2 regions of the Undibacterium sp. Ji22W genome follow, and region 2 is predicted to be linked to the other one. Evidence: predicted binding sites of a transcription regulator. Region 2 holds the regulator's gene; the other holds the start of a gene.
What was found. Region 2 encodes LexA, which represses DNA repair genes until DNA is damaged. Its sites were predicted from a motif close to ACTGTATNNNNATACAGT; they were not measured.
Positions count from the first base shown of each region.

Region 1: a site for LexA is predicted at 2,503-2,520, ahead of recA (recombinase RecA). Genes of this name have one in related genera too.

Region 1 covers NZ_JBMPOU010000003.1:666,380-682,378, reverse strand. Annotated here, with positions in the region: gene sucC (ADP-forming succinate--CoA ligase subunit beta) at 1-113, opposite strand, end outside; gene recX (recombination regulator RecX) at 716-1,171, opposite strand; gene recA (recombinase RecA) at 1,362-2,399, opposite strand; gene ACO0KW_RS15465 (hypothetical protein) at 2,742-3,740, shown strand; gene ACO0KW_RS15460 (YeeE/YedE family protein) at 3,783-4,889, opposite strand; gene ACO0KW_RS15455 (hypothetical protein) at 4,912-5,274, opposite strand; gene ACO0KW_RS15450 (DsrE family protein) at 5,379-5,804, opposite strand; gene ACO0KW_RS15445 (MBL fold metallo-hydrolase) at 5,896-6,879, opposite strand; gene ACO0KW_RS15440 (hypothetical protein) at 6,945-7,334, opposite strand; gene soxB (thiosulfohydrolase SoxB) at 7,412-9,136, opposite strand; gene soxX (sulfur oxidation c-type cytochrome SoxX) at 9,221-9,841, opposite strand; gene soxA (sulfur oxidation c-type cytochrome SoxA) at 9,898-10,707, opposite strand; gene soxZ (thiosulfate oxidation carrier complex protein SoxZ) at 10,817-11,128, opposite strand; gene soxY (thiosulfate oxidation carrier protein SoxY) at 11,231-11,686, opposite strand; gene ACO0KW_RS15410 (c-type cytochrome) at 11,765-12,877, opposite strand; gene soxC (sulfite dehydrogenase) at 12,877-14,202, opposite strand; gene ACO0KW_RS15400 (DUF302 domain-containing protein) at 14,755-15,339, shown strand; tRNA gene ACO0KW_RS15395 (tRNA-Glu) at 15,565-15,640, opposite strand; tRNA gene ACO0KW_RS15390 (tRNA-Ala) at 15,820-15,895, opposite strand; gene gltX (glutamate--tRNA ligase) at 15,994-15,999, opposite strand, start outside.
Region 2 covers NZ_JBMPOU010000004.1:18,811-34,809, forward strand. Annotated here, with positions in the region: gene leuB (3-isopropylmalate dehydrogenase) at 1-358, opposite strand, end outside; gene leuD (3-isopropylmalate dehydratase small subunit) at 394-1,041, opposite strand; gene ACO0KW_RS17700 (entericidin A/B family lipoprotein) at 1,044-1,175, opposite strand; gene leuC (3-isopropylmalate dehydratase large subunit) at 1,200-2,603, opposite strand; gene aroC (chorismate synthase) at 2,880-3,959, opposite strand; gene ACO0KW_RS17715 (bifunctional diguanylate cyclase/phosphodiesterase) at 4,218-6,440, shown strand; gene ACO0KW_RS17720 (sensor histidine kinase) at 6,774-8,096, shown strand; gene ACO0KW_RS17725 (LytR/AlgR family response regulator transcription factor) at 8,131-8,889, shown strand; gene ACO0KW_RS17730 (inorganic phosphate transporter) at 8,976-9,977, opposite strand; gene ACO0KW_RS17735 (DUF47 domain-containing protein) at 10,048-10,674, opposite strand; gene ACO0KW_RS17740 (replicative DNA helicase) at 10,807-12,195, opposite strand; gene rplI (50S ribosomal protein L9) at 12,374-12,826, opposite strand; gene rpsR (30S ribosomal protein S18) at 12,853-13,137, opposite strand; gene priB (primosomal replication protein N) at 13,147-13,473, opposite strand; gene rpsF (30S ribosomal protein S6) at 13,530-13,898, opposite strand; gene lexA (transcriptional repressor LexA) at 14,209-14,862, shown strand; gene lon (endopeptidase La) at 15,000-15,999, opposite strand, start outside.

The sequences.
Region 1 (15,999 bases), on a different contig from region 2:
TTGACTGCTTCTTCAACGGACATGCATGGGATACCGCGCGGTACGGTCACTCCGTATTTACGGAGGATTTCTTTACCCTGATACTCATGGATTTTCATACGACTTCCCTTCAGACACTGAGGTATTAGTTAAAAAGTAAAACAAAAAGAACTGAAATTCTATAAACACTTTACAGCATGGAGCATTCGAAAACTTATTAAGTCAGCAAAACAAAAGCGTTACCCCAAACAAAAAAACGCAACAGCCAAAATCGGGGTCACGTTTATCTAATAATTACTTGGGAGTTTCGGAAATTTTTGTTTGCATCAACTTAGCACGAGCAAAAACACGATCCGCTTGACCACAAATCAACTTACCCATGTAAGTAACATCTACTGGGACAAGGAAATTAGACCCGAATAAGGGGGTAGAGAAAGTCATCAATTTAAAAAGAGGCATCATGCCTGCTGGCGGCAATTCGAACATAAAAAGCCACAATTGCGTGCGTGTTCGCAGTTTCTACGATCACAGCCGCTCTTGCGGCATTGCAAAAAACCTGTGGATTCTAGCACAGCTAAAGGATGAATTCTATTTTTTGGTTAGACCAATCTGATGTAACCACTACTTGAAAATACCAATGTTCGCGAGTTGCAGCGAGATATTGTGCTTTCTCAAATGTCATAAATTCAATTCCGTTCACGGAAAATACCTTTTCGATAAAGAGAAAGCAATTTTTCTACGCATCCTCTTCACGAGATTGACGCAATGCATGACTAATCGCACGACTGGAGAAGCCGCGTTGAGCCAAAAATTGCATTTGCTTTCCCTTCTCCATGTGATCCACAGGCGGCGTGCTGAACTTACGCCATAAAACATCGACAGCTCTTTGCATTTCGGTTTCCTGTAATTCAAGCTTAATGTCAGACAAATCTTCTTTACTCACATTATGACTTTGTAATTCCGCCAAAATTTTCTGATTTCCGAATCGAGCTTGACGTTTATGCACCAGAGATTCCGAGAAGCGTTGATCAGAAAGGAACTTTGATTCTTCCAGCCAATTCAATAGCAAATTCAACTCGTCTTCCTCTTCCACATAAGGAGAAAGCTTGCGAGCAAGTTCTATGCGACTGTGCTCACGCATAGAGAGAAAGCGCAAAGCACGCCCTTTTAAACTCAATTTGGGTCTGATCATCGATGGAAATTACAAAGCGCTTGGCATGAAAAAAGAAACTAAAAATACAAATATCAGGAAAATAATAAAAGCCAAAAAGAAATAAAAAAAGTCGACCACCTGTTACCAAGTAAATCGACTTAAGACTACCGTGATCTATTCTTTGCAGTGCTCACAATATCTCCAAGATTTTATGAGCCTTGCATCCCAGCTATTCTGTAGCGAGTGCTGGCAACAGTGGTACACCCAATTGCGCACGCACTTTATTCTCAATCTCATACGCCAATGCTGGACGTTCAATCAAGAAGTTACGTGCGTTATCTTTCCCTTGGCCAATTTTTTCACCATTATAGCTATACCAAGATCCTGATTTTTCAACGATCTTGCAGTCTGCACCCAAATCCAGAATCTCACCTTCGCGTGAAGTTCCTGCACCATAAAGAATGTCGAAATGCGCTTCTTTGAATGGAGGCGCGACTTTATTTTTCACGACTTTCACTTTGGTTTCGTTACCAATTACTTCATCACCAGCTTTGATTGAACCGGTGCGACGAATATCTAAGCGGACAGACGCATAAAATTTCAACGCATTACCGCCTGTTGTCGTTTCTGGACTACCAAACATTACGCCAATTTTCATACGAATTTGATTAATGAAAATGACTGTTGTGTTGGTGCGATTGATACTACCCGTTAATTTACGTAAAGCCTGTGACATCAATCGAGCCTGCAAGCCGGGCAATGAATCGCCCATATCACCTTCAATTTCAGCTTTTGGTGTCAACGCTGCAACGGAGTCGATAACAATCAGATCAACACTACCAGAACGTACTAAAGCATCCGTAATTTCCAATGCTTGCTCGCCTGTATCTGGCTGAGAAATCAGCAGATCATTTAAATTAACACCCAATTTTTGCGCATATCCGACATCTAAAGCATGTTCCGCATCGATAAACGCACAAGTACCACCTAGTTTTTGCATCTCTGCAATCACCTGCAGTGTCATCGTTGTCTTACCTGAGGACTCTGGACCGTAAATTTCAATCACGCGACCACGTGGCAAACCACCTACGCCCAATGCAATATCCAAGCCCAAAGAACCTGTGGAGACAACCTGCACTTCTTCTACGGTCGCACCATCTGCCAAACGCATAATAGAGCCTTTGCCGAATTGCTTTTCAATTTGTGCAAGTGCAGCAGCCAATGCTTTACTTTTATCGGTGCCGTTATCAGATTTTCTATCGTCCATGATTTCTTCCATTAGGTGCTTAATTAAGTGCCAGATGATACTAAAATACCATTCAACGTGTTGAACTCACTTAAAACGGTTGTTCAAATCACTGTATGTCGACACTGTATAAAAAATCAGTGGTTTGTGCAAGCATCTTTTAAAATATTTTTTAACCGTTGGTTTTATGTTGGTTGTTTTCATTAAAAGAACATCGACATTACTGTCATAAATAGTCCTTTGCCCTCTCCATTTTTTGCCTACAACTGAACAGTTGGCATTATCGACGGCGGTTCGTAATTTCTCATCGATAAGCGCACCAAATAAGATGTTAAAATTTCTATTTTTTTATTAGGCAGACTTATGCAAACGTATGACGGTTTTGCCGCTGAAGAGCGTTCATTTGTTCGAGGAAAAATAATCGATGCAGAATCACTCACATCCTTAAGAAGCTGGTATCCAATCATCTTTAGTGAGCTTGGAAATGAGCTTTACTGGCGCGATATGGGCGATCAACGTTTCGTCGAGTCATTTTTCCAAAATAGCCTTAACGCACAACCCCAGGAATTACGGCGAGTCTGTAGGACTCCCGTTAGTGCATTGACGCAAGTGACAGACCATGTGGCGCCGACCGCGTTCATATTTCATGTATCACGGTGCGGTTCGACATTACTGACTCAAATGCTCAGCCATTTAACGCGTTGCATTGTTCTTTCAGAACCACCGGTCATAGACAGTTTTTTTCGCACACATCAACAGCAAACACAAGAGAATGTCGAAATTTTTCAACATTTAATTACCACTTTGGGACAAAGGCGCTTCAAAGACGAAACCCACTTCATCATTAAATTTGATAGTTGGCATATAGGAAGGCTAAGTTTTATCCGGCAAGCCTTTCCGCATACTCCTATGCTGTTCTTATATCGCGATCCGCAGCAAGTGCTAGCATCACATCAGCGTCAGCGTGGACCACAAATGATTCCCGCCTTTGTTGATATGGGCAATATTGAAGTGGATAAGACTGACTTGTTTCCTGGCGATCAGGATGGTTATTGTCTGCGGGTATTAGACCAGTTTTATACAAGGGCATTGGGCGAGCACAGAGATCACCAGCTACACATTTTAAACTATCAAGATTTACCGAATGCGATGTGGGAATCCCTGTTATCGCTATGGAATATCGAACTCACTGCAGAGGAATTAGAAAAAGTGAAAATACGCGCACAATTTCACTCCAAACATCCTCAGCAAAACTTTCGAGGAGATCCGAGTACGAACATCAGACATGCGTTTTCAGAACATACCGAAACTCTATATCAACAACTTGAAAAATTACGTCAGCAGAGCAAATTTGAATCATAGAACCTGTCGTTTCAATTGCGGATTTCAATCCAAATTGACCTACTAAGGCGCTGTTAATTCCGTGCCCAACTTATCGTGCCGTGGTGTGGCGGTGTCAACGTACGATGAGAAATCAAAAATGCGATCAGTTATACCTGCTCCAATCCACATACCAACTAGTGCCAGCCACGCAGTCAACGCAAAAATAGAGCCCCCTGTGATTCCAGCACCGACTGCGCAACCACCAGCTAACATCGCACCGAAACCCATCAGGATCGCACCAATGATGTAACGGCTCATGCTGTAGCCATCTCTAAAACCTTCCAATTTAAGGTCCTTTCCTAACCATGCACCAAGGAAGGAACCAACGAACACGCCAGGAAGCATACCAAAATCGAAGTTAATTGATGTTCCAGGCGCTGAAAGTATTCGCATCAGCCATTCTGCAGACGGCCCACTAAATGTCAGCCCCTGTAAAGGAACAATTTCAAATGAATTAATTGAGACACTGTAAGTGAACCACCAGGCTAATGCGACGGCGAACCCAGAACCGATGCCACCTATCCATTTCCAAACAGTCCCACCGCTGCGCACCGAAAAAAATAAGGCAGCAACTAGCCAGACCAGACCAAAACCAATACCACCCCAATGCCCTATGCCAAAGACCGCCAACAAATCGCGTGCGCTGCCGCCAGATACGGTCCACCACGCACTCATCGTATTTCGCAATGGCGCAAGTGCACCTGACAGAGATGCCTGTGCTGCCACGGCGAAAACTAATCCAGACAACAAAGCGCGCAAATTTCCATTTGCCGATAAGATTAGCAAGCGACTCGCACAACCACGCGTCAATATCATGCCTACGCCAAATAACAACCCGCCGATTAATGCGCCAGAGATACTCCCAGTGGTTGCCAATTGACGTGCATTACTAACATTGACCATGTGATTTAATATCAGCAGTTGAATGACAACGACTGCCGTAGAAAAAGCTAACAACCAGACCGCGAGTTTTTCGCCAAATTTTCTATGCCAAAATTCGATCACCGCGGCGCGCAAACAAAATTTAGAGCGCTGTGCAAAAAAACCAAACATCAGCCCGATACAAGCGCCACCAATTCCTAGCACTGCAGGTTCTCCGAATTGTTCTACCCACCCTGCGACATTCACGATCAATCCTATCTCAAAGAATCTATTTCAATTTGTAATAAGCATTATTTAAGAAGGCGGCGATATTCAACTCATCTTCTGGAAAAAAACTCAAACTTAGCTGCGTGCTGCAATAAGCAATCTGCGAAACCAACTTCTCTTGCGTATTCACTTTACGATCGAACCGTGTATAGAAATCTCTTTCGTTCTTACCCTTCAGCCTTTGGTGACAGGTATTGCAACTATTTTCTGCATGAAGGCCCTTGCCGGCATTGATGTCGGCATTTTTGAACAAGCGTTCTTGCGCTTGAATTTGTAGGGACGCGAAAGCGAAAAAGGTTAGCATCAAGCCTGGCGCCGTCATCATGCCGAATAGATTGAGCTGCCTATAATTCCCTAATTTCATAAGAAACTCCTGAAGGCTACGTCGAAACTTCGCTAACAAAGCGCCCCAACTTCGGCATGATCTAGTGATTAAGATTTCAAGTAAGGTTTCAATTAAGGTTTCAATTAAGGTTTCAGGTAGGCATACCCTTCATGAATCTGCAATCGTGCCACTTCGGCCACGCCTGAAGGCACGATACTAGCCTCGGGCAAGAGTTTTGATTTATCTATTTTCCGACCAACCAAGGTGTTATTACACACGCGAAACTCAACTTTACGCGCGGCCAATTCCTGTACCAAAATATCGTATGGATTGCCATTTTTATCCATTGCGCCATCGAGCAAAAAATCTATCCCCGCGCCATGTGTCACAAATACGATCTTGGCTTTCGGACTTTGATCCAGATGATTGCGGGCATTCCGTAAGCCAGCTGCAGCGTTCACACTATCGCTGATATGGTAAATGACTTTTTCCTCACGCTCGGCAGCAAAACCGGTCAATGTCAGCAACGATAACAACGCAATAATCAACCATTTAAAACTGTTTTTCATATCCACTCCTTCATTAAAAATTGTCCACACCACCTGCTTGAATAATGACGATGATGGAAAACATTGATTTGATCCCCGCCTCAAACATCCTTCATTTTTCTAGACTTTCTTTTTCCATCAAAATATAGGTACCGAATGCGTTGAGACGATTAGCCGCCTTAAAGGCCGGTAAATTCTCAAATCGCGACCAGTCGGTTTGTTGATAGGCTTCTTCAAAACCGACTAAATTCTGCACCGCGCCGCCCATTTTTGCTCGTAAATATTCCAAATAAATTTTGGTTAACTGGAGATCTTCAACCGTATTGGTCGAATATCTACCATGCCCCGGAATTACAGCGTGCGGTTTGACGTCCAACAAACGCTCCAAGGTTTTTAGCCAAACCCGGCTATCTGCATTCCCAACAAATGGAATCCGCCCTGAAAAATAAATATCTCCAGCGAACAGGACTTTATCGTTTTCCACAAATAACAAAATATCTTCAGAGGAATGCGCGCCACTACTGTCAATGATCTGAAAACGAATTCCGCCCAATTCGAACCTATAAGGCTTTTTGTCTTCGAAGTTCAACCAAGTGTCCGCTGGCAGAATCACCGTTTTATCGTCTACCCAGGGGGAAATTTCCGCCTTTCTTTGCGCCAAACGTAATTGCGCCAATTCCGAATTTAAATAGAGTTTACCGCCTTCATGAGCGATCAACTCTGCACCCACTTTTTTGAACGCTTGTAGGCCGTAAACATGATCTGCGTGGTAATGACCGACGACGACTTTTCTGATCGGCTGGTTCGTCACTTTTTTTATGGCGGCGATCATCGCCATTCCTAAGGCCGGAGTCGCGAGAGCATCATAGACGACGACTCCATCAGAGGTAACCACAAACCCCGCATTCGACATAAAGCCTTTGTTTGCAGCGCTCGCTACCCCTGATTCGCCTTGAAAATAGTAGACATGAGGAGAGACTTTGATTGGTGTTAAAACGATAGCGGAACCCGCCCAAACGGGCATCGACAATAGTGCTCCGAGGACAACCAACCCAAGGGCGAATGATCGCTCAATACTTTCCATTATTTTTGGCATTTCTCATTCCCATAGCCGCACATTCAACTCACATCATCATACAAAAAGCAGGCACCGAAGACCGACTAAATTCGGAATGATTGCATCGCAATCGTGATCCGCTGATCCAGATAAGCGCCATAAAATCCGGAATTATTTAGACCAATCAGAGGCTCAGCTAACATCTCCAAATTAGCTCCAAGAAAAACAACCGTTGGAAAGAAATTCACCTTCAGCTGTCGCAGTAATTCGTTCACTGAAATTTGCTTTCCGTCCAGACCTATCAAAGAGTTCACAACATCTGTTTGCAATTCGCGAATAACAAGCTTTTTGTTGCTAAAATTTCTTACCAATGGCGATAAATAATTAATTCTTACTTCGTGACAAAAGTGGCAATCTGAACGCGACAGCAATAAAATTAGTAGAATCTTGTGGTCGACAATCTGCGTAAATTCTTGCTGCAAATCTTTTAACATTGGCACTTGTTGCGGAAGAACATTCATAATTTTTCACCACATGATTGGACTAGAACCGACACTGGTGCGACTGGTGATCAATCTACCAAGCCCGGATTACCATCCATACCAATCACTTTAGGTTGATTCAGTTTCCGTGCCTTGATCACTTTATGTGACTTAAAGTAAGTTTCCATCACATCCCAAATCGGTTCACCTTGCACGCCTTCGGCGACGGGTGCCCAACTCGCAACCTTGTATGTTTTGTTTGCCTCAATAGCCTTGCCATTTAACATCATGTGATTGATGCGAGCACCCGCTTTGGCGTTGGGGGTACACGAATATTCGAGACCACCAACCCGCACCATGTCCCCGCCTTGCTGGAAATAAGGATCAGGATTAAACAGGTTATCGCACACGTCTTCCAATACCGTCTTAATCGTTTCACCCGTCATCTCAGTTAGGGTGGTCGATGGATAAGTAATCGCCACTTGATCCATCAAATGTTCACGCGTAATCACTTGGCCTGGCAAAATCGACGTTCCCCAGCGGAAGCCTGGTGAGAAGGCAATCTCTGCACCTTTCACTTCCATCAATGCGTCAACGATTAACTGATCCCATGAGCCATTGAAATTACCTCGGCGATACAGTAAACCTTCGCTCACAGCGAGCTTTTCTTCCAGCTTATCTTTATACGGTGCACGCACTTTCGTAATCAATGCCTGCATTTCTTTATCGGCTGGCAGGAGATTAGAAAATACTGGCAACAGGCGATACTTAAATCCCTGCACTTTACCAGCACGTACATCCAAATCGAGTACGCCGAGGAACTTGCCATTTGAACCTGCGTTCGTTACTAGGGTCTGACCTTTAGCATTGTGCACGACGCTAGGTACTGGAATACCGTCATGCGTATGACCGCCCATAATCGCATCAATCCCTGTCACTTTGGATGCCATTTTCAGATCGACGTCCATCCCGTTATGCGACAACACAATCACGGCCTGCGCACCTTTTTGACGTGCTTCATCGACCATTTTCTGCATATTTTCATCTTGTATACCAAACGACCAGTCGGGCACCATGTAGCGTGGATTCGCAATTGGTGTATAGGGAAATGCCTGGCCAATGATCGCCACTGGGATACCGTTCATTTCGCGAATCACATAAGGCTCAAAGACCTGATCCCCAAAGTCAGTCGTCTTGACGTTCTGCGCCAGAAAATTAATCTGCCCCTTAAAATCTTTATCAATAATTTCTTTAACGCGTGCAGCACCTAAAGTAAATTCCCAATGCGGACTCATCAGATTCACACCCAGCAATTTGCAAGCATCTACCATATCCTGACCGTTCGTCCACAAGGCGGTGGCCGACCCTTGCCATGTGTCGCCGCCATCTAATAGCAACGCGTTAGGACGACTGGCGCGCACTTGTTTAATGAGTGTTGCCAAATGGGCGAAACCGCCGACCTTACCGTAAGTTTTGGCAGCACGTTCAAAATCGAGACAGGTAAATGCATGTGCCTGTGGTGTATGCGGTTTGATGCCGAAATGTTTAAGTAGATTTTCTCCCACCAGATGTGGTGCTTTTCCGAATGCGCCAGCCACGCCCAAATTCACATTCGGTTCACGAAAATAGACTGGCATCAGTTGTGCGTGACAATCAGTAAAGTGCATCACACTCACATTGCCAAATTTCGGCAGGTGATAAATGCGCTCATTCGCACCCGGCAGTGCAGCCAGTACGTCTTCACTGCTGATCGCCATTCCACCTGCGCTGGCAACTGCTAATACTTGCAGAAATTCCCGACGACTGATGCTCATAATATCTCTTCCGCTTTCGCTTTTGCTGTTTGAACTCGCTACCATTGTCGCTAGTAGGTAAGCGGCCACAAATTAGTGTATTTTCTATTGATTAATTGGCGACTTGGGATCAAGTAGCAATGCCATGACATCTTGCATTTGTTTCTCTGTGAGTATGCCCGCCGCGCCATAGCGTGGCATCACGGAACAGGCATTGTATGCATGAGAGCTAAACAATTTTGTCCAAGTATATTTCACAATATCTTCGGTCGGACCGCCGCGCAATTTACCGTATTCCGCTAGGCTGGGGCCAATGTTTCCGAAGGCGATTTCAGATTTCGAAATTTGATGGCAGGCATAGCAATTGCCGCCATTCACCGTACTCACGTCGTCCGAGAACTGCAAACCGCGACCATTTTGCGCAATCTTTTCGCCCTCTTTCCAATCACCTAGATACTTTCCGTCACTCGGAAATTTCACTGCATCCAATTCTGCTTTTTCCAGACGTGTACGAATCTCTGCGGGCACTTCTGTGCGTGCAAATTCGGAGCAGTTTTTTTGCAGATCAGATTGCTCGAGCCGATCTAATTTTGCGATACCTTTTTCCGCAAACGAGGCTTTGAAATTTGCGAGATCTTGTGCCGCATCTGGCATGGTAATTACGGTTGCGCAAGCTGACAGCAACATCACGGCAACCAATGCAGAAATCTTGTATTGTCTTTTCATGATTTTTCTCTTTTTTATTCGAATATAGTTAATAGATTTCGATCAGGGAGCAAGGCTTAGCGCTTGAGAGCCGGTGCATCCATCGAGCCACCTTTCGCCATCACTCCAAGATAAGTGATCAAATCTATCGACGTCAACGAGCCATATTTCAAATCAGGAAACCGTTGTTGGCGGAAACAATCGTTCAGACGCCATTGCATCGTCCTGACGGCACCTTGGCTCACGCGATACGCAGGCCAAGTCGCGAACGCCTTTTGCGCTTGTGCACCATTGAGTAGGTTCGGCAAATCTTGCAAGCGTATGCGTTTTTCATCTGCGCCATGACAAGACGCACAATTAAAATCAAACGGGCCACCGCGATAAAAAAAGGCTTTCTCACCGCGCGCGAAGGCTGCTTTTTCTTTTGGGTGACTTTGCGGTACGCGGATCAGAGAACCGCGCGACTCAGCGACTGCGTAAGCAGTCAATGCTTCCAAATCAGTCGCCCGTTCGCCCTGCGCAGAAAATGGTTTTTTAACGACATCTTCACGTTTAAACCCTTGCAAAGTCACCATACAATGCACCAGACGCGACTCGAAATCCATCACACTATCAACGTCAGCAAAGTAACGCGGCATTTCAGCGTAGACACCTTTGATAACGCCAGGTCCTTTACCAAAATCGCATTGTTCCAACGATGCATTTTTAGGTCCGCGCTTAGTCGCCCACAACACTTCTCCCTGACCTTCTACCAATTCAGCCGGATTACCATCAGCCAACATGGCACGGTATTTCGCGATTTCATCCGATGCTGTTTGGGCAAAGCTTAAATTAGAAGTGATTTGGCATAGGACCACAAAGCAAAGGTAAACATAAGTTTTTTTCATCGCAAATCCATTTCAATGATAATTAAAGAAAAACCCGAAAAACCGGTATTCCAACGCATAAAGGTCATTAACACTAGAAGTGAAACGCCAATTTTTAGCACTAATTTACTTAGGCAATCGTTGCTTCATCCGTGCGTGAGTCACCCTTATTGTCGACCCAGTTCACCTGAACTTTCTCACCTTTAGCGCCACCTTTAAACTTAAACGCGAGATAGGGATTTTGTGACACTGATTGTCCCCACAGGCATTGCAATACGACACGACTTCCAAGTGTCGCTTTCACTTCTTTAATGAAGTGTGCAGGGACAAGCTTACCCTGCGCATCTTTACGCATTCCACCTTCCATCGGATGCGCCATGAGCACTTTTACTTCGGTCACGCCATTATTGTGATTTGCGCGAATCTTCATTGGATCTGCCATGATTTTTTCCTTATTTCTTCATTAATGTTGAGCACTAATTTTGAATACAATGGTGTGCTACCAAACTGTTTGCGTAATAAAACGCTCTTATCTTTGTAGAAATTAACCGCCACAACCACCCAAAGTAACCTTCGTTTCTTTTGTCGCGCTAAACAGTTTTCCTCCAGCTTTTACGACCACCAACACGTTTGTACTTTGGCCCATTTTCAAACGTGTCTGCACCGTACTCTCAGTCTCTGCAGGAATCATGAACACTGCCGCTAAGGGGTTAGGATTTTTTTCAACGAAAATATAGATTTCGGTTGTGTTAGGAATGGATGTATTCACCGAGACTGGAACCACTGCACCATTTTCCGCAATATCCGGTGATGTGATGGTGATATCTTTGCTATCAACAGCGGTTCCACCTAATACGCTTAAAGCTTCAGATAAACTCTTTGCATCAAATCCTGCGCGCAAGTCATACGCCAACGCTTCTTTCGACGTGATCACGCCAGCAGCGGCCAAGATGCCAAACATACTGACAGTTTTCAACAGTGAACGGCGTGTAGTATTCATAATGTCTCCTTTTTGTGGACGGGAAATCAGATCAATTCTGACAATTTAACTGCAATCATTTTTTCTTTTTGCCTTTTATTACCGAGCGCCAGCGACTATCCATGCAGCAATCGCTTTAACATCAGCGTCCTTTAATTGGCCTTGTGGAGGCATGGGAATAGCGCCCCAAACACCCGAGCCACCTGCCTTAATTTTCTTTATCAGGTAATTTTCACTATCACTCTCAGTTTTATATTTGGCAGCAATGGCATTAAAGCCGGGGCCCACAACTTTACTTTTCAAACCATGACAGGCAGTGCAAGAATTCTTGGATAGCACAGATTTAATTTCAACCACTGTAACGGAATCATTATTCTGTGTCGCGTTGTTTTCGCTGTGCAGTGACGATACATTTATTGCAGCAGATGCTGTTTTTGTTGTAGCACTACCAATTGCCACTGTGGATGCCGACTTACTTGTATCCGCCCCACGCACCGCACCAATAACACGATTTTGTTCTGCTAGATTACCATGCGCATTGCGGGCAAAGTCAGGCAAGCTTGAACTAATTTGCTCGACTGGACATGCATTCATACATGGGAGATTCTTCACATCAGGCTTACCTTTGGTATTCCACAAACCATCAAAGCGCACTAGCCCATTGCGGTTTGGCAATTTATCCTGCACCTGAGCGATATTCTCATTCGACAAAGTAAAATCTGTCGGTACCACCGCACTCAAATTCAAGATATATGCCACGACAGAATAGACCTCGTCTGGCTGCAATGATTTAGGGTCAGTCCAAGGCATTGCACGATTAATATAATCCCAAAGGGTTGATAACTTCGCCAACTTCATCATCGTAGTTTTTTGTGCAACGCCACCTTTTGCGTTCGCGGCAACGATGCCAGTCTTCATGTCTTCCGCTGTCGTGCCGCCCACTAGCGGTGGAAACACTTCGTTCAGTTCGCCAAAGCTACCATGGCAACTGGCACACTTTGCTTCCCAAATTTGCTCGCCTTGAGCAACCGAACCTTTGCCTCTCGGCAGACCTTTAAAATCTCCACGAACATCGATATCCCACGCCTTCACTTCCGCTGGGGTGGCTTTTCGTCCAATGTGCTGCCAAGGTTTTTCTTGTGCAAGCGCCGACGTTGTGTGCAACGTCAGCAAACTAAGCAGTAGGATTATTTTGAAATCGATTTTTTGCATCAGGACACCTGCACATTAGAAACTTCGCCGTTACTGGAAATTTTCCAAGATTGAATGGCGTTGTTGTGATAAATCGATTTTGTGCCACGCACTGCGCGCAATTGATTTAGTTTCGGCTGGACATAACCAGTTTCATCGATTGCACGACTTTGAATAATGGTCGTGGATCCATCCCAAACCCAATCAATGTTAAATCGGCTCAAGGCTTTGCTGAGAATTGGGGTCTCCAAGCGTGCTGTGCGCCAATTACGTCCGCCATCGACACTGACGTCGACACGCTTAATCTTGCCACGCCCCGACCAAGCAAGTCCGGTAATGTTGTAATAGCCCTGATCTAACAAAGTTTGCCCGCCGGATGGCGTAGTGATCACACTCTTACACTCTTGCACTGAGGTGTATTGCCTATGCATGCCGTTCGGCATCATATCGATATAATGTATGGTTTCATCTTTAGTGTCATAGCGCTGATCACCCACCTCGATGCGACGCAAGTATTTGACCCAACTCACACCTTGCACACCAGGCACAACCAGGCGCAATGGGTAACCATTCTCCGGTCGCAACATCTCACCATTCATCGCCCATGCAACGATCACATCATCCATTGCGCGATCAATGCTAATCGTTCGAGTCATACTAGAACCATCTGCACCTTCGGCCAAAATATACTTGCCATTTTTTTTGTCGTAACCACACATATCCAACAAAGTTGACAACAAGACGCCGGTGAACTCTGAACAGCTCAGCATGCCGTGTGTGTATTGCACAGTTGGAAGTGCCACGTTGCCCCACTCTGCGCCAGTGTTAGCACCACATTCAATAAAGTGAATTCGCGATACGCTCGGCAAGCGCATCAAATCATCCATCGTAAATACGCGCTCCTCTTTTACCAAACCATTGATCATCAAGCGGTGCCCACTCGGATCAATATCATGCCAGCCCTGATGGTGCCGCTCAAAATGCAATCCACTAGGTGTGATAATGCCGAACAGACCTTGTAATGGTGTGAAACTCACCGAGGCCTGTGAGACACGGGTCAAGCCAGGACTTTCGCGTCTCTGAAGATTTTTTTCCCACTTCGATGGCATACCGTAACCGGATGTGGCCACTGACTGCCCCAGAGTTTTGCTGTGTTCAGGCAAAGTAAGAATAGCCTTATCCCCATCTTGCATACTCGCTGTCGCAACCGCGGTCGATGCAACACCTGCACCCATTGCCAGTGCCTTCCCCATAAAACTTCGACGAGCCTTGCGGGCTTCTTCTAGCTTTGCCACATCGAGAAAGCCTTCAGGTGCCTTCGTAATACGACCTATGATTTTTCTCATTTCATCAGACACTTGAATACCCCCATTTCCTACAGCATCAATACTCAAATAATTAACTACATGCGCATATAATCATATAGAGATTAGGAAACCGCAAGCATTTTTAGTGCGGCGGTGCAACAATGAGTAAGCTGACAAGCTTATCCCTTGATGGTTGTCATACGTAGGGCTTTGTATACATTGATGGCTAAACAGGTTCTGTAACTAACAAAATAAAAACACGGCGGCTCTCGATGGAAGCGTGCCTTTTGCGCACAAATTAGCGCTGCCAAATTCTTGCTAAAAGTACGCAGAATGCGCACTATTGCATCAACTTTTCCACCGCAATCATTTACCGAATACGGGATAACCAGCCATCTTCGATGTCATCAAATATATGTGAGTACTAGCGTACTCAATGTGGGGAAATAGCATCAAGTTCACCTTTCAAAATTTACTAAATAACTAAATAGCGATAGAGTAATGGAATGGTTTTCACTTAAGCCCTACTTCATATCATCGCGCCATCAAATCAGATCGACGCTGCACAATTAATTACCAGGAACCTAAACAATGAAAATCCACAAAACGCTCGAATCATTCAAATACGCAGGATTGCTTCTCGTATCGTGCATCCTGTTAACGGGCTGTGGAACTATTAGAGCGATCAATAATTTAGCCGATGGCGCGGGTTGCGAATCGTCAAAAATGTGGGATCGCTGGGTTGACTCCAAAGGCGACATAGCGGTGGCAACTACTTGGGAGCGCAAAGTGAAAGATGGCGTCACAATTGAGCAAATTGAACAATCTTTGCAAAGTATTGCGGTCGAAGACAATATGCGCGCAGTAGGTGAACTTCCGCTATCCAAAGAATTAGAAGCCCGATCAGGCAAAAGAGAAAAATTCTTGAAGGTATATTCATATTGTTCTCCTGCGACCGCACGAAAAATGGTCGACTTTAGCCCTCATATGGCCGCTTATTTACCCTGCCGAATTTCTGTCATCGAGAAAGAAGACGGCCTATGGATGTACACCTTAAACATGGACATGATGATCAAAATGGGCAGGAAATTGCCACCGGATTTAGCTGCAGATGCGATGAAGGTGCGTGACACGATATGGAAAATGATGGAAAAAGCTTCGCAGGGAGATTTCTAAAAAGCGCCTTTCCGATGGTATTCAAACTTCCCCTCAAAATACACATTCAAATTATTTCAGTGAAAGAAACCACAATCCTTGCTCGCCAAAAGAAATTTCACCTTCAAATACGGTACATCGGTTTTCGCATACAAGAAATATTATGGAATCCGGGGCGCGAGCAGTGCTCGCTTTACGCTGCGCAAACAAAAAGGCCGCTAAGTATTTAAACTTAGCGGCTTTATCTGGCGTCCCCAAGGGGATTCGAACCCCTGTACTCACCGTGAAAGGGTGATGTCCTAGGCCTCTAGACGATGGGGACATAAAATCTGTCCTTATTACTGACCTTTTTTACTGCTTTTTACTTGCTTTATTTCGCTTTGTTATTCACGTTTGCGATCAAGTAAGACCAAGATTATATACTCAACTTCTTCATTCTGGCAAGCATTTTTCTTAAACTTCTAAAAAATACTTTATTGATTTGAGTGACAAACTTGATCGTGGTGGAGGTAAGCGGAATCGAACCGCTGACCTCTTGCATGCCATGCAAGCGCTCTACCAACTGAGCTATACCCCCGCACAAAACAGAAACGGGAGTATAGCAAGGTTCGACTTTGCTTGTAAAGCTTAAAGCTTGCGAGATAGCTTATGCATTCAGTGTTGAACCGAAAATGATTAAGC
Region 2 (15,999 bases):
AAACTACTTCCGGCTTCAAGGTCGACGCACCGGCCAATTCCGGATACAAAATCGCTGGACGTAAATTGGCAAATAGATTTAGGTTTTTACGCAGACCTAAAATTGCCTGCTCAGGACGCAATGGTCGATCAAGACTATCGTACTTCCAATCACCAACTGCTCCAAACAACACGGCGTCTGCATCTTGTGCTAATTTCAGCGTCGCTTCTGGCAGCGGATGCCCCGCTGCTTCATATCCGGCACCACCAACAGGTGCGAATTCCATTTCAAAGGACTCACCCAAAACTTTTAAAACTTTAACGGCCTGATCAACGATTTCAGGACCAATACCGTCACCCGGCAAAATGGCAATTTTCATGCTTGAACTTATGTAAGATTAAACTGATTAAATATTTAAATCACTGCCGCCAGCCAAGGTTGCGCCTTGATATGAGCAGCTTCAAATGTCTTGATTTTTTCGGCATGAACCAAAGTCAAACCAATATCATCTAAGCCATTCATCAGGCAGTATTTACGGAAAGCATCAACATCAAAAGAAAACGATTCACCAGTGCTTTTTGAAATAACTTGTTGCGCTTCCAAATCAATTGTCAGCTCAAATCCTTCGTTCGCACGTACTTGATTGAACAGGCCATCAACGATTTCTTCACTTAAGACGATAGGCAACAGTCCATTCTTGAAGCAGTTATTGAAGAAGATATCAGCAAAACTTGGCGCGATAATCACACGAAATCCAAATTGATCGAGCGCCCAAGGTGCATGTTCACGCGAAGATCCGCAGCCAAAATTCTTGCGCGCCAATAAGATCGATGCACCTTGATAGCGAGCTTGATTCAACACGAAATCAGGATTCAATGGGCGCCCACTATTATCAACACCAGGCTCACCATGATCCAAATAACGCCATTCATCAAACAAGTTAGGCCCGAAGCCAGTGCGTTTAATCGACTTCAAAAATTGCTTAGGAATGATCGCATCAGTGTCGACATTCGCACGATCTAACGGTGCGACCAATCCATCGAACAAAGTAAATTTATTCATGACTATTTTTTCCCAGCGCTTTCGACAACTTCACCGGCTTTTTTCACATCTTTACCGATACCTTGAATTGTGTTGCAACCTGCCAATCCCAGCAGAATCATGGATAGAGTAAAAAGTGCCGTTAATTTTTTCATTTTCATTTTCCATTCATGAGTTATTTATGCAAAGGTGCGCACGTCGACGAAATGACCTGCGATTCCTGCTGCGGCAGCCATCTCCGGAGAAACAAGATGGGTACGTCCACCCTGCCCCTGACGACCTTCAAAATTGCGATTCGATGTTGAAGCACATCGTTCACCCGGTTCTAGTCGATCGGCATTCATCGCCAAACACATCGAGCAACCAGGTTCACGCCATTCAAATCCTGCATCGATAAAAATCTTATCCAAACCTTCTTCCTCGGCTTGTTTTTTTACCAAGCCGGAACCTGGCACTACCATCGCCAACTTGACAGTTGCTGCACGCATTTTACCCGCAACAACCTTGGCAGCCGCTCGCAAATCTTCAATCCGAGAATTGGTGCAAGATCCGATAAATACTTTATCAATCTGAATCTCGCTGATAGGCATATTCGGACGCAAATCCATATAAGCAAGCGCCTTCTCGATTGCATCGCGTTTAACAGCATCTTGTTCAGCTAAGGGATCTGGTGTTTGCCCATCAATCGCCACCACCATTTCAGGAGAGGTTCCCCAGGTAACTTGAGGGCGTATATCTTCAGCCGACAAAGTCACTACAGTATCAAACTGAGCTTCTGCATCCGAGTGCAAGGTACGCCAATAATTTAACGCTTTATCCCAATCGACACCAGTTGGACTAAGTGGACGACCTTGAACGTAGTCAATGGTCGTTTGATCAACGGCAATCATGCCGGCACGCGCCCCCGCCTCAATTGCCATATTACAGACTGTCATTCGACCTTCCATCGTCAATCGCTCAATTGCTGCACCTGCAAATTCAATCGCATAACCAGTACCGCCTGCGGTACCGATTTTGCCAATAATCGCCAACACAATATCTTTCGCAGTCACGCCAGGCGGCGTATCACCATCGACACGAATCAGCATTGCTTTTGATTTTTTTGCCAACAAAGTTTGCGTAGCCAGAACGTGCTCAACTTCAGAGGTGCCGATACCATGTGCGAGACAACCGAATGCCCCATGAGTTGAAGTATGCGAATCACCACAAACGACTGTCATACCCGGCAATGTCGCGCCTTGTTCAGGCCCAATCACATGCACGATACCCTGACGCAAATCATTCATGGCGAAATAAGTTAAACCGTATTGTTTGGCATTCGCATCTAGCGTTTCTACCTGCAAGCGCGAAATCGGATCGGCTATGCCATCTTGACGATTGGTAGTTGGAACATTGTGATCCGCTACTACTAGATTTGCAGAGACGCGCCACGGTTGGCGCCCCGCTAGTTTCAAGCCTTCAAATGCTTGGGGGCTGGTGACTTCATGCAACAGATGACGATCGATGTAGAGTATCGATGTCCCGTCATCTTCTGTGTGAACTACGTGGGATTCCCAAAGTTTGTCGTAAAGCGTTTTGGCCATAATCGGTGCCTGAAATTAAAGAATTCATAAAGCTGAAAATCAGCTTTCGATTATGCCACAATTGTGCAGCGCAAAACCGTCTAAACCATTTTTTTCAGAACCAAATTAGCAAAATAAAATTCAATGAATTTGATTTTTACAAAACATAAATCCAAAAATTACCATTATCCAGACAAACCACCGTTTATTGTTTGGTAAATTTTTATCAAAAATGAAGTGAAAATGGAAATTTCACTTCATTTATTGGAGCCTTGAAAGTCACACGAAATCGAAAAGTCAATTCACCTGCACATCCGCACATTGTGCACGATGGCGCAATGCATGATCCATTAACACCAAAGCCAACATTGCCTCAGCGATTGGGGTCGCACGAATACCAACACAAGGATCGTGGCGACCAAAGGTTTCTACCATTACTGGATTGCCAAGTTTATCTATAGAGCGTTTTGGAGTGCGTATTGATGATGTTGGCTTAATCGCCATTGAAACACGGATTTCCTGTCCAGTTGAAATGCCACCTAAGATGCCGCCAGAATTATTACTTTGAAAACCATCTTCCGTAATTTCATCACCGTGCTCGGAGCCCCGCTGAGCTATTGACGCGAAACCCGCACCTATCTCCACCCCCTTGACGGCATTAATCCCCATCATTGCGAAAGCAATCTCTGCATCTAACTTATCATAAATAGGTTCACCTAAGCCAACAGGCACATTATTGGCCACGACATCAATACGAGCACCAATAGAATCACCATCTTTGCGCAGTTTGTCCATATAAGACTCCAAATTTGCAATTACGTCAGCATCATTTGTCGGTGCAAAAAAGGGATTCTGCGCGGTAAACTCCCAGGACGAAAACGGAATCGCTATATCGCCGAGCTGAGTCATCCCGCCATTAAATGTCGTACCAAATTTCTGAAATAACCACTTTTTTGCTATTGCCGCAGCACCAACCACTGGCGCAGTCAATCTGGCAGATGAGCGACCGCCACCACGGGGATCCCGGATACCGTATTTATTCCAATACGTGAAATCAGCGTGACCCGGTCGGAAGGTTTCAACAATATTTCCATAATCTTTGCTACGTTGATCCTCGTTACGTATTAGCAGCGCAATTGGCGTGCCGGTAGTCTTACCTTCATACACGCCTGACAAAATTTCAACCCGGTCAGCCTCTTGACGCTGTGTCACATGACGCGAAGTGCCAGGCTTACGTCTATCCAACTCGGGTTGAATATCTACTTCACTTAATTCTAATCCAGGAGGGCAACCGTCAATGATGCAACCAATCGCTGGACCATGAGACTCACCAAAAGTCGTTACTGTAAACAAGGTACCAAAGGTATTTCCAGACATATCTTTTCGCTATAAAAATATAAAAATTAAGTACATTTTATCAGCGTTAACTCGAATCTTCAGAGTTCTACAACATAAACTCAGAGGGAATCCATGAAAAAAACAAATTAAACTGAACATTTGCACCAAACCAACAGTTTATTTATCACTAGTTGTTTTATACTGGAGAAACACTCATCACGACCAATCGATGAAAATGCAAAATAAGTTACCAAAAATATTGCCACCTCCACTGGAGCTTGAACACAGATGAGCGAAATGAATCATGCCAATGACGATGCTCTGGTCTTCATGGATGAATTAAGTGGAGACCACTTAGCCGATACCCATACGCCACAACCAAATTGGCGCGTAATGATTATTGACGATGATCCAGATGTCCACTCTGCGACGATGTTTGCACTAGGCAATCTCGAAATTCAAAATCGGTCATTAAGCTTTTTGCACGCCTACTCCGCTACCGAAGCCAGAGAAATTCTCGCTCATGAGTCCAATATTGCCGTAATCTTGCTTGATGTAGTGATGGAACAAGAAGATGCTGGACTTACACTAGTTAATTACGTACGTAAGACTTTAGGTCTGCATGACGTTCGCATTATCCTACGGACCGGTCAACCTGGATATGCGCCGGAAATCGACGCAATCCGCGATTACGACATTAACGATTACAAGACCAAGTCCGAACTGACCCGCACCAAGCTATACACCACAGTGACATCAGCAATTCGCTCGTACGAACAAATCTGTGCAATCACCGCAAATCAACGCGGCCTAGAACTCATTGTTAATGCAAGCACAGAATTAATGTCACAAAAGGGCATGCAAAATTTCGCGGCTGGTGTTCTTCAACAAATTGTCATTCTTCTCGGACGAAAAATTGAGGGAATGGTTTGTAGCTCCAATGAGGACAGCAATTCCAGCAATGTAGCCGAATTCAATATCATTGCCGGAAGCTATAGTTTTACGTCATTGATTGAACAAAAGGTATTGAATATTGATGTGCCTGAAATTCTTGAAATGATTCAGGAAAGTCTTGACACAAAAAAGAGCACACACCGCTCCTCGGCGACAGTCTTGTTTTTTGAAAATTTAGGACAACGTAGCGTTTGCGTATTTCTGCAAACTCCACTCAATGAACTAGATAAGCGCTTGATAGAAGTATTTTGTAGCAACGTCGCGGTCGGTCTCAACAATGTCATGTTGACCTCTCGATTACATAAATATGCCTACTTTGATCCGCTGACTGGTTTGGCTAATAGGCTAAAACTCCTTCAGACATTAAATGAAACGCTTATTTCGTCTGACAAAGCAAAAACTGTCCTTTCGTTGATCGACATTGATCATTTTGCTGAAACAAACGATGCGTTAGGCCACCAATTCGGCGATCTACTGCTCTGTGCCGTCGCCAGACGATTACTGACACAATTTGGCACAAATTGTCATCTAGCACGAGTTGGCGGTGACACTTTTGCGTTGCTAGGACACGAAGACTTAGTTAATCCAGACAATATTTCGGGCGTATTTCAACTGCCATTTAATGTAGATCAGCAAGACGTGCAGTTATCTTCAACCATCGGATTGGTACGACTCGGAAATTATGAAGGTGGAAGTTCAGACGCCTTAAAAGACACCAATATTGCCTTGAAACGTGCAAAATCACATCAGCGCGCTTCTTTCAGCTATTTCACTTTGGATATGGGTGTCGAAATTCGTGAGCGCGTTCGCATGATGCACGCTTTGCGTGCGGCATTTGAAAATGAAAGACTTTTTGTCGTTTACCAACCTCAAATTGACATGCGCACTGAACGAGCCGTCGGAGCGGAGGCGTTGCTACGCTGGAAAACTGAAGATGGTCAATTTGTACCACCAGATCAGTTTATTCCAATTGCGGAATACTCAGGTTTGATCGTTGATATTGGCGAATGGGTTTTACGCAGTGCTTGTTTCGAATTAGTGGCATTGCATAAATTAGGTTTTAGCGATTTCAAGATGGCAATTAATGTATCGCAAGCACAATTTTCTCACCCCTTATTTTTACAAAGTTTGGAGAGCGCTTTGCTCGATACGCAAGCACCAGCACAATGCGTAGAACTTGAAATTACAGAGTCGATGGCGATGACCGACCCTGAATTATTAATTCGAACTTTGCACCATATTAAACGCCTTGGGGCACAAGTATCTATTGACGATTTTGGTACTGGATTTTCATCACTTAGCCACCTACAAAAATTAAATGTTGATAAGCTGAAAATTGATCGTGCATTTGTTAATGAAATTGGTGACAAATCAAGTGACGGCAGTATCGCAAAAATGATTGTTCAATTAAGTCAAAGTCTCAATATCAAAGTTATTGCTGAAGGGGTAGAAACTGAACAACAAGCCGATACGCTCATGTCGTATGGTTGTCATCTTGCACAAGGCTATCTCTATGCAAGACCGTTAACGAGAGAAGACTTACGACTCTGGCTTTCTAAAAAATGAAGCGGGAGCAGCAATAACTACTTTTCAGGCGGAACGAAAAACTCCTATATCCAGTGCGCGATCATAAGTTCGTAGGTCAATAATTAGTGATTCATGATGCAAACCGAGTTGCCTTAATTTGACGAGAACAATTCTTTACAAATTAGACTCTGACCTATGCAACAAAAATTGAACGGGCAATTCTTCAATCTACACCTACAATCTGACGGCTCATCGCAATTTCCCCCAAGCACTACCCTCTTTCCATTACAGTGCAAACAAGACGCAAATCACATGTGATACGGCGAATAATTCCTGCTGAAATTTGCAATAACCAAGAAATGACTGATCGCCATGGATCCAAAAACAATTGAAACACTCAAGCTGATCATGCGCAATACTTTGACCTGGCTCAATATCGCCTTCGACAAAACGGCGACGTGGGTTAGTAAACTATCATGGTGGAAATTCTTTTTATTTGCTGTGCTTCTGTTAGCATCCGCAGATATTATTCAAAATACGTTCTTCTCACCTGACGAAACCAAGCAAGTCAAAAAAGTAGTAAAGAACAATAAGAAAAACACACCCGCATCAAACAATAGTATTGCCATCGATGACAAAAAAATTGAAATCGACAATACCGGTATCCGCATTAAAACTCCTGAGAAAAGCGGTAGTAACAAGCGCGTTGACATCAACAGTGCTGGCTGGCAAGTCGTTGATGAAAATCAAGAAAATATTGCATCAAAAGTAGAATCTGCGGTCAGTAGCTTACCTGAAACTAGTAAGGGGTCAGAGCTCCCTGGGATTACTTTTGGTAAGGACGACGTACATATCAAGCTCCCAAAGGAATTGGCTCGAGAAATTCGTACTGAGATGGAACGTGCAGCGGCAGATGCTGCCGCAGAGGCGACCGACGAAGAAAAGACAAAATCATCACGCTGGTTTCAAAATTTTGTACTTCTATTAGTATTTGGTCTGTTCGGTATGAAAGCCCTGCTTGGTGGCAAAGTACGTGCCGAAGAGCAAGCCAAACAAGCGAACGCAACAGCAGAACGCGAATCTTTATTACGACAAGTCAGCGAAGCGCAAATGCAAATGATGCAAGCGCAGGTAGAACCACATTTCTTGTTCAATACGTTAGCCTCTGTCGAATTTCTAATTGAAACCGATCCTCCACGAGCAGCAAAGATGCAAAGAAGTCTGATAGCCTACTTGCGCGCGGTGCTGCCACAAATGCGAGAGAACGCAACAAAAACGAATTTAGGACGTGAAGCTGACATGGTAAAGGCTTACCTTGAACTCTTAAAAATGCGCATGGAAGAACGCTTGAATATTGACTTCATTATGCCGGACAATTTACGCAAAGCCAGTTTCCCCCCGATGATGTTGCAGTCACTAGTAGAAAATTCTATCAAACACGGTTTGGAAGTCAAAACTGAGGGTGGCACTCTGCAATTTCGCGCGGAGCTGATGCAAGACAAATTACGTGTCACAGTGAGTGATGACGGCTTGGGATTCGGAGCGGTGCCAAGCAACGGCACTGGCTTGGGTTTGCAAAATATTCGTGAACGATTAAAACTAATTTACAAAGATAAAGCACAAATGGTAATTTCCCCTAACCAACCAAGTGGTGTCTGCGTTACCATAGAGATACCTTACGAAATTGCCAAATAAAAAATTTCAGAACAAGACTATTTGAGAGAAAAATATGCCCACCGCTATTATCGCTGACGATGAAAGACTGATGCGTGATCAGTTACGCCTGAGACTACAGCAAGTCTGGCCAGAATTGGAAATATTAGATGAAGCTAAGAACGGCGAAGAAGCGATTCAGTTAGTTGAAACGCTCAAACCAGATCTGGCATTTTTGGATATTCGCATGCCTGCAAAAACTGGATTAGAAGCTGCAAAAGAAATAGGCACCAAGGCACATATTGTATTTATTACGGCATATGATCAATATGCAGTAGAAGCTTTTGATCAAGGCGCTGTCGATTACGTGTTAAAGCCAGCAGATACAGAACGCTTGGCAAAAACAGTAGATCGGCTAAAAATACGATTAAACACGGCGACCGAACCGAACGACATGAGCAATATGCTCGCGCAATTAGCTAAGCAATTAGGAATAGCACCCAAGCCAAATTATTTACAGTGGATACAAGCGTCGATCGGTCAAGAACTTCGCCTTATTCCGGTTGAAGATATTCTTTTTTTCCAGTCCGATGAGAAATATACGCGGGTACAGACTGCCAGCTATGAAGCTTTAATTCGCAAGCCAGTACGTGATTTGGCAGAAGAATTAGACCCACACTTATTCTGGCAAATTCATCGCTCAACCTTAGTTAATTCAAAGGCGATTTCAGGCGTTGTGCGGGACATGCGTGGACGGCATTTAGTGCAAATCAAAGGATTAACTGAGAAACTCGAAGTAAGCCGCAGTTTCGTACATTTGTTTAAGCAAATGTAACGCTTATCCAATATCGCAGCCAGCAAGCGTTGGCTAAAAAAAATCCCAGACCAATCGCCTGGGATTTTTCTTTTTATGAGAACGAATTACAGAATTTTAGTACCTACCCACCACGAAATCGCGGCGACAAATGCTGATGCAGGTATAGTCAAAACCCAAGCCCAAACAATATTACCTGCAACCCCCCAACGTACTGCGGACATTTTTTGAGAAGATCCAACACCCACAATAGCACCAGTAATGGTATGTGTCGTGGAGACTGGTATGCCTGAAATATTAGCAAATAGCAAAGTTAAGGCACCTGCACTTTCAGCACAAAATCCACCAACTGGTTTCAATTTTGTGATTTTTTGCCCCATGGTCTTAACAATACGCCATCCACCGAACAAAGTACCTAATCCAATCGCGGCATAGCACGAGTAAACGACCCACAACGGTGGCAACGGATCTGCAGGATTTGAATATCCCGCAGCAATGAGTAACATCCAAATAATCGCCATCGTTTTTTGTGCATCATTTCCGCCATGTCCCAAACTAAAGGCAGATGCGGAGACCAACTGCAATCGACGAAACCATTTATCAACTTTCAGAGGCGTCGATTTAACGAATATCCACGACACGACCAACATCATCAGTGCACCCAAAACAAAACCCAACAAAGGAGAAAGAACAATAAACAAAATGATCTTGTACAAGCCAGTTCCAATCAAAGCACCAGTGCCTTCTTTCGCCACCGCAGCACCAATTAAACCACCAATGAGCGCGTGAGATGATGAAGATGGGATCCCAAAGTACCAAGTGACGAGATTCCAGAAAATAGCACCAACTAAGGCACCGAAAATCACATATTGATCAATGATGGTAGGATCGATCGTTCCTTTACCTATTGTCTTCGCAACGGACAAATTAAATACAAAAAACGCCAATACATTAAATAAAGCAGCCATTGCCACTGCTTGCCCCGGCTTCAAAACACCGGTGGAGACCACGGTTGCAATCGCATTCGCTGCATCGTGAAAACCATTCATAAAATCAAACAATAATGCCAAGGTCACCAACAGAATGATGACATATAGACTTATATGCATAGTAAATTCTTTCGTGAACTCGCTCTATTTAGAGCAAGCAAAAATATTCAAAAAAAGATATAGGTGAAAACTACGCGTTTTCAACAATGATGCCTTCAATGATATTTGCCACGTCTTCACAACGATCCGTCACCGTTTCGAGAATTTCGTAGATCGCTTTTAATTTAATCAAGTTACGAACGTCTGGCTCATCACGGAACAACTTTGACATCGCTGCGCGCATCACGTGATCGGCATCGGATTCAAGACGATCGATTTCTTCGCAAATAGTCAAAATTTGACGTGAATTATCCATATTATGCAAAAGTGCGACCGCATCTTTGACCTTCAATGCACAAGCCAAGCAAAGCTCAGCCAAGCGCTGCGCTTCAGGCGTAATTTCCCGAATATCATATAAAGAAATTGTTTGTGCCGCATCTTCGAGCAAATCCAAGATGTCGTCCATTTTAGTAATCAACTTATGGATATCATCACGATCAATTGGTGTAATGAAAGTCTTATGCAACAATTCAATCGCCGCATATGTCACTGCATCAGCTTGCTTTTCGATACCTTCGATCGCGTGGACCCGAATTTCCAAGTCATCGAAATTAGTCATCAAAGCGACCATCTCTTTTGAACCTTTCACACACAATTCAGCGTGCTGATTAAAAAGATCAAAAAATTTACCCTCGGTGGGCATTAATCGTCCAAACATTTTTATTTCCCTGAAAATAGAAAATTTTTATAATAAGCCTCTGCACACCAAAGACCCGGAGTGCGGAGATCATCTGACTTAGTGATTACTGCAAAAAACCATAAAAAAATACTTAAAACAATTACATTGCCACTATTCATTGTCGCTATAGACGGATAGGGAACCAATGTAATTATCAAATTTAGTGTACTCCCCCAAGAAGCTTAAACGAACACTTCCAATAGGACCATTACGCTGTTTACCGATAATGATTTCAGCGGTACCTTTATCTGGCGAATCGGGGTTGTAAACCTGATCACGATAGATAAATAAAATCACGTCAGCATCCTGTTCGATCGCGCCAGATTCACGTAAATCAGACATGACCGGACGTTTGTTCGGTCTCTGTTCGAGCGAGCGATTCAACTGAGACAATGCGATCACAGGACAACCCAATTCTTTCGCCAAACCCTTCATACTTCGAGAAATTTCAGAGATTTCTGTCGCGCGATTCTCACCGCCAGAGTTCCCCGACATCAACTGCAAGTAATCAATAATAATCAGGCCTAATTTACCGCATTGGCGCGATAAACGACGTGAACGGGCGCGCAATTCAATCGAACTCAGCGCCGGTGTTTCATCAATATAGAACTGTGCTTCGTTCATCTTTTGAATAGCATATGTCAAGCGCGGCCAATCCTCATCAATCAAGCGACCAGTACGCAAACGATGTTGGTCGAGCTTACCAACCGAACCTAGCATACGCATCGCCAACTGAGCGCCACCCATCTCCATCGAAAACACAGCTACTGGCAGCCCACTATCAATTGCAACATTCTCACCGATATTGATAGAGAAAGCCGTTTTACCCATCGATGGACGACCAGCAACAATAATCAAATCACCAGGCTGCAAACCAGACGTCATACGATCTAAGTCGACGAAGCCAGTAGGCACGCCAGTAATGTCACTGGTGTGATCACGGTTATACAGTTCATCAATCCGTTCTACCACTTGAGTTAACAAGGGTTGAATAGCCTGAAAACCCTGTGCCCCACGCGATCCTTCTTCAGCAATCGCGAAAATTTTTGCTTCTGCCTCGTCGAGCATTTGCTTAACCTCTTTGCCCTGAGGATTCAGCGCCTGCCCAGCAATTTCATCAGCTGCCGTAATCAACTTACGCAATACACCACGATCGCGAACAATTTCTGCATAACGACGAATATTCGCCGCCGATGGCGTATTCTGCGCTAATGCGTTCAGATAAGTTAATCCACCAGCATCATCCGCTTTACCGGCAGCATTCAAATAATCAAATACTGTAATCACATCCGCCGGACGTGAAGAGTTAATCAGTTTAACGATAGATTGAAAAATCAAACGATGGTCGAAGCGATAAAAGTCATCTTCACCAATAAAATCAGCGATCCTATCCCACGCAGCATTATCCAGCAACAACCCACCTAAAACAGATTGCTCTGCTTCGATTGAATGAGGAGGAACGCGGAGTGAGTCTAACTGAGGATCGGGAGCATGTTTCATGGTGCGCATTATACCTTTTTATTCGAACGCAAAAAAAGAAGAAATGAGACAATCCTCGCATCCAAATGTGTGACTTTTTAGATTGAATAATGGATACATAAGTTATTTTAACAACATCAATCCACACATAAAAAAAGCCGGGAAAACCCGGCTTTTTTGCTCTCGAAAGAACTAAAACTTAAGCGTGCTCGCCCAATACGGCAACGATCACATCAACCACAACATCAGTGTGCAATGCCACTGAAACTGAGTGATCACCCGTTGTTTTCAAAGGACCTGCTGGCAAGCGAACTTGCGCCTTCTCAACTGCGAAACCTTGTTTCGCCAACGCTTCAGCGATATCGAAGTTTGTTACAGAACCAAACAAACGACCATCTACACCTGCTTTTTGGGAAATTTGAACTGTCAAACCGCTCAATTTTTCGCCTTGTGCTTGTGCTTCAGCCAATTTAGCTGCTGCTGCTTTTTCCAACTCAGCGCGTTTCGCTTCGAATTCAGCGATCGCAGCTGCTGTTGCACGACGAGCGATACGTTGTGGAATCAAGAAGTTACGAGCGTAACCATCTTTAACACGAACTACATCACCCAAGTTGCCGAGATTAACGACTTTATCCATCAAAATAACTTGCATATTTTTCTCCTAATTTCCGTCGTCAATTACGCTGTGTGCAAATCAGTGTAAGGCAACAACGCGAGATAGCGTGCGCGCTTAACTGCTGTGTCAACTTGACGTTGATACAAAGCTTTAGTACCAGTCAAACGTGCTGGCATGATTTTGCCGTTTTCTTGGATAAAATCTTTTAATGTATCGATGTCTTTGTAGTCAACTGCGGCTACATGACCCGCTGAGAAGCGGCAGAATTTTTTACGCTTGAACAAAGGATTTTGTTGCTGACGCTTTTGTTTTAATTTGCTTTTATCAAATTTTTTACCGAATGCCATTTTTGGCTCCTAATCTAGTAAATTTGTTTCGTTTGGCGACTCAATTTCAGCTTTCTGAAACTCAGTCACATGAAAAACGAGACTTTTGCTGTTGCGGTTCTTGCGTGCTAAAAAGCCTGTAAAAATCATAGAAACGCCCAACTCTATCTCCAAGAATCGCTTTGAAATTTCACCTGCTGCAATAGCTGGAACTTCAAATTCAACTTGGCGCTGACCGCCTGCTTGCTCTTGCTTAGAATCGTGAATCAAAGTTGCAGTGGCGATGGGTATTCCCGCAGGGGTATAACGCAACACCGATTTTTCGACAACTGTGGCTACGACTTTAAGTTGATTCACAAGTTTGTTTTTACTTTGTTTTTTTACAGCTTCTTACACGCTCTTAGTTAAAACTATTAAGCTGCAGGCGCTTCAACACGTTGTGCCTTAGCAGAATCTTCTTTCTGCACAGACTTCATCATTGGAGAAGGCGCTGTTTCCGCTTTTTTCAATTTAACTGTGAGGTGGCGCAATACGGCATCATTAAATTTGAATGCTGTTTCCAACTCAAGCAAAGTTTCAGCGTCGCACTCAATATTCATGCAAACATAATGAGCTTTAGCTAATTTTTGAATCATGTAAGCCAACTGACGACGGCCCCAATCTTCAACGCGGTGCACTTGGCCGCCACGTGTAGTTACGCTAGCTTTGTAGCGTTCGATCATTGCAGGAACTTGCTCGCTTTGATCGGGATGTACGATAAATACGATTTCATAATGACGCATAAATTCTCCTTGTGGACAATAATAAAGCCTGCCTCGGCGTCAAGACGAGTGCAGGAAGAGGACAGCCCACGATGATAACGCACTTCTGACTGACAATCAAGCTTCTAGCACGATCATCGGATTTAAAATTGCTAACTAAGTGATTTAATCACTCGAAAATTGAGTATTAGCTGCTAATTTAAAACAAAGTACAAAAAAAATACAAAATGACTTGCATTCAGTCATTTACTGTATAAAAATACAGTCTGCTTATATATACAGTTCATTCGCAAACACCGATAAGATTTACCCAGACATATTCAGGATCATCATGTTAAAGCTCACTGCTCGCCAGGAACAAATTCTCAATCTCATCAAAGATGCGATCCAAAATACAGGCTTTCCGCCGACTCGAGCTGAAATTGCCAATGAATTAGGCTTTCGCTCAACCAATGCCGCAGAAGAACACCTGCAAGCCTTGGCGCGTAAAGGCGTCATTGAGATCGCAGCGGGCACCTCACGCGGGATTCGCCTACTGGATTCAGAACTAACAAACTCAATGCCAAGTGCGCAAATGGCGCTACGACATCCAACTTTTATGCAGTTAAGCTTGCCACTTGTTGGTCGCGTGGCAGCAGGCTCACCTATTTTAGCAACAGAACATGTGGAGGCAACCTATCAGGTTGACCCATCATTATTTTCTGCCAAACCAGATTTTTTGCTCCGCGTGCGTGGATTATCAATGCGTGATTTTGGCATCATGGATGGCGATTTGCTGGCAGTCAAAAAAACTGACAGTGCCCGCAATGGCCAAATTGTGGTAGCCAGAATAAGCGACGAGGTGACTGTCAAACGGTACATGAAAACATCGACTGGCATTGAACTGCTGCCAGAAAATCCAGATTTTTCTCCTATCATCATCAATGAAAATGAGAACGATTTTGCCTTGGAAGGTCTGGCAGTTGGATTGATGCGCAGCTGGTAAACCGCAGTTACAAGATTGCGGGGCGACACCAATGTACAGCGCTCCGACTAAAAACTTTGAGATTTAGAATATCATTCTCACAAAAAAATGCCCGATGAATTTATCGGGCATTTTTTTATTCGGATTAACAATACAAATCAATGTTTGATAGTTGAAGTGTCGGCACTTGGATCTGCCTTCGCTACTGCAGGCAACGCCATTTCCTCTTCAGTCAATGGCACAGGCTGTCGCTCCAAGGCAATTTCCAACACTTTATCAATCCAACGAACTGGAATAATCTCCAGTTTATTTTTGACGTTATCGGGAATTTCCGTCAAATCCTTCGCATTTTCTTCTGGAATCAAAACCGTCTTGATTCCCCCGCGATGTGCTGCTAACAATTTTTCCTTCAAGCCACCGATCGGCAACACTTCGCCGCGTAAGGTAATTTCACCTGTCATCGCCACATCCGCACGCACTGGAATGCCGGTAAAGATAGATACCATTGCCGTAGTCATTGCAATACCGGCCGACGGGCCGTCTTTCGGCGTTGCACCCTCAGGCACATGAATATGTACGTCGGTTTTTTCAAACACATCTGCTTTGATGCCCAAACGTGCGGCTCTGCTACGAACAACGGTACGGGCAGCCTCAATCGACTCCTTCATGACATCGCCGAGTGTACCGGTACGAATCGTCGCACCTTTACCGGGCATTGAAACAGCTTCAATCGTCAACAAATCCCCACCAACTTCGGTCCATGCCAAACCGACGACTTGACCGACCTGATTTTCTTTTGTTGCGACACCAAAATCATAGCGACGCACACCTAAGAATTTATCCAGATTTTTCGAAGTAATCGTAGCTTTTTTCTCACTCTTCTTAAGCAATAACATCTTCACCACTTTACGGCAAATCTTAGAGATTTCACGCTCAAGCGAACGCACACCGGCCTCACGTGTGTAATAACGAATGATGTCGCGGATTGCAGATTCAGAAACCGAAATTTCCTCATCTTTGAGACCGTTATTTTTCACTTGTTTAGGCAATAAATAACGTAGTGCAATACTAGCTTTTTCGTCTTCGGTATAACCAGACAATCGAATCACTTCCATCCTATCCAACAGAGGCGCAGGAATGTTATACGAGTTCGAAGTT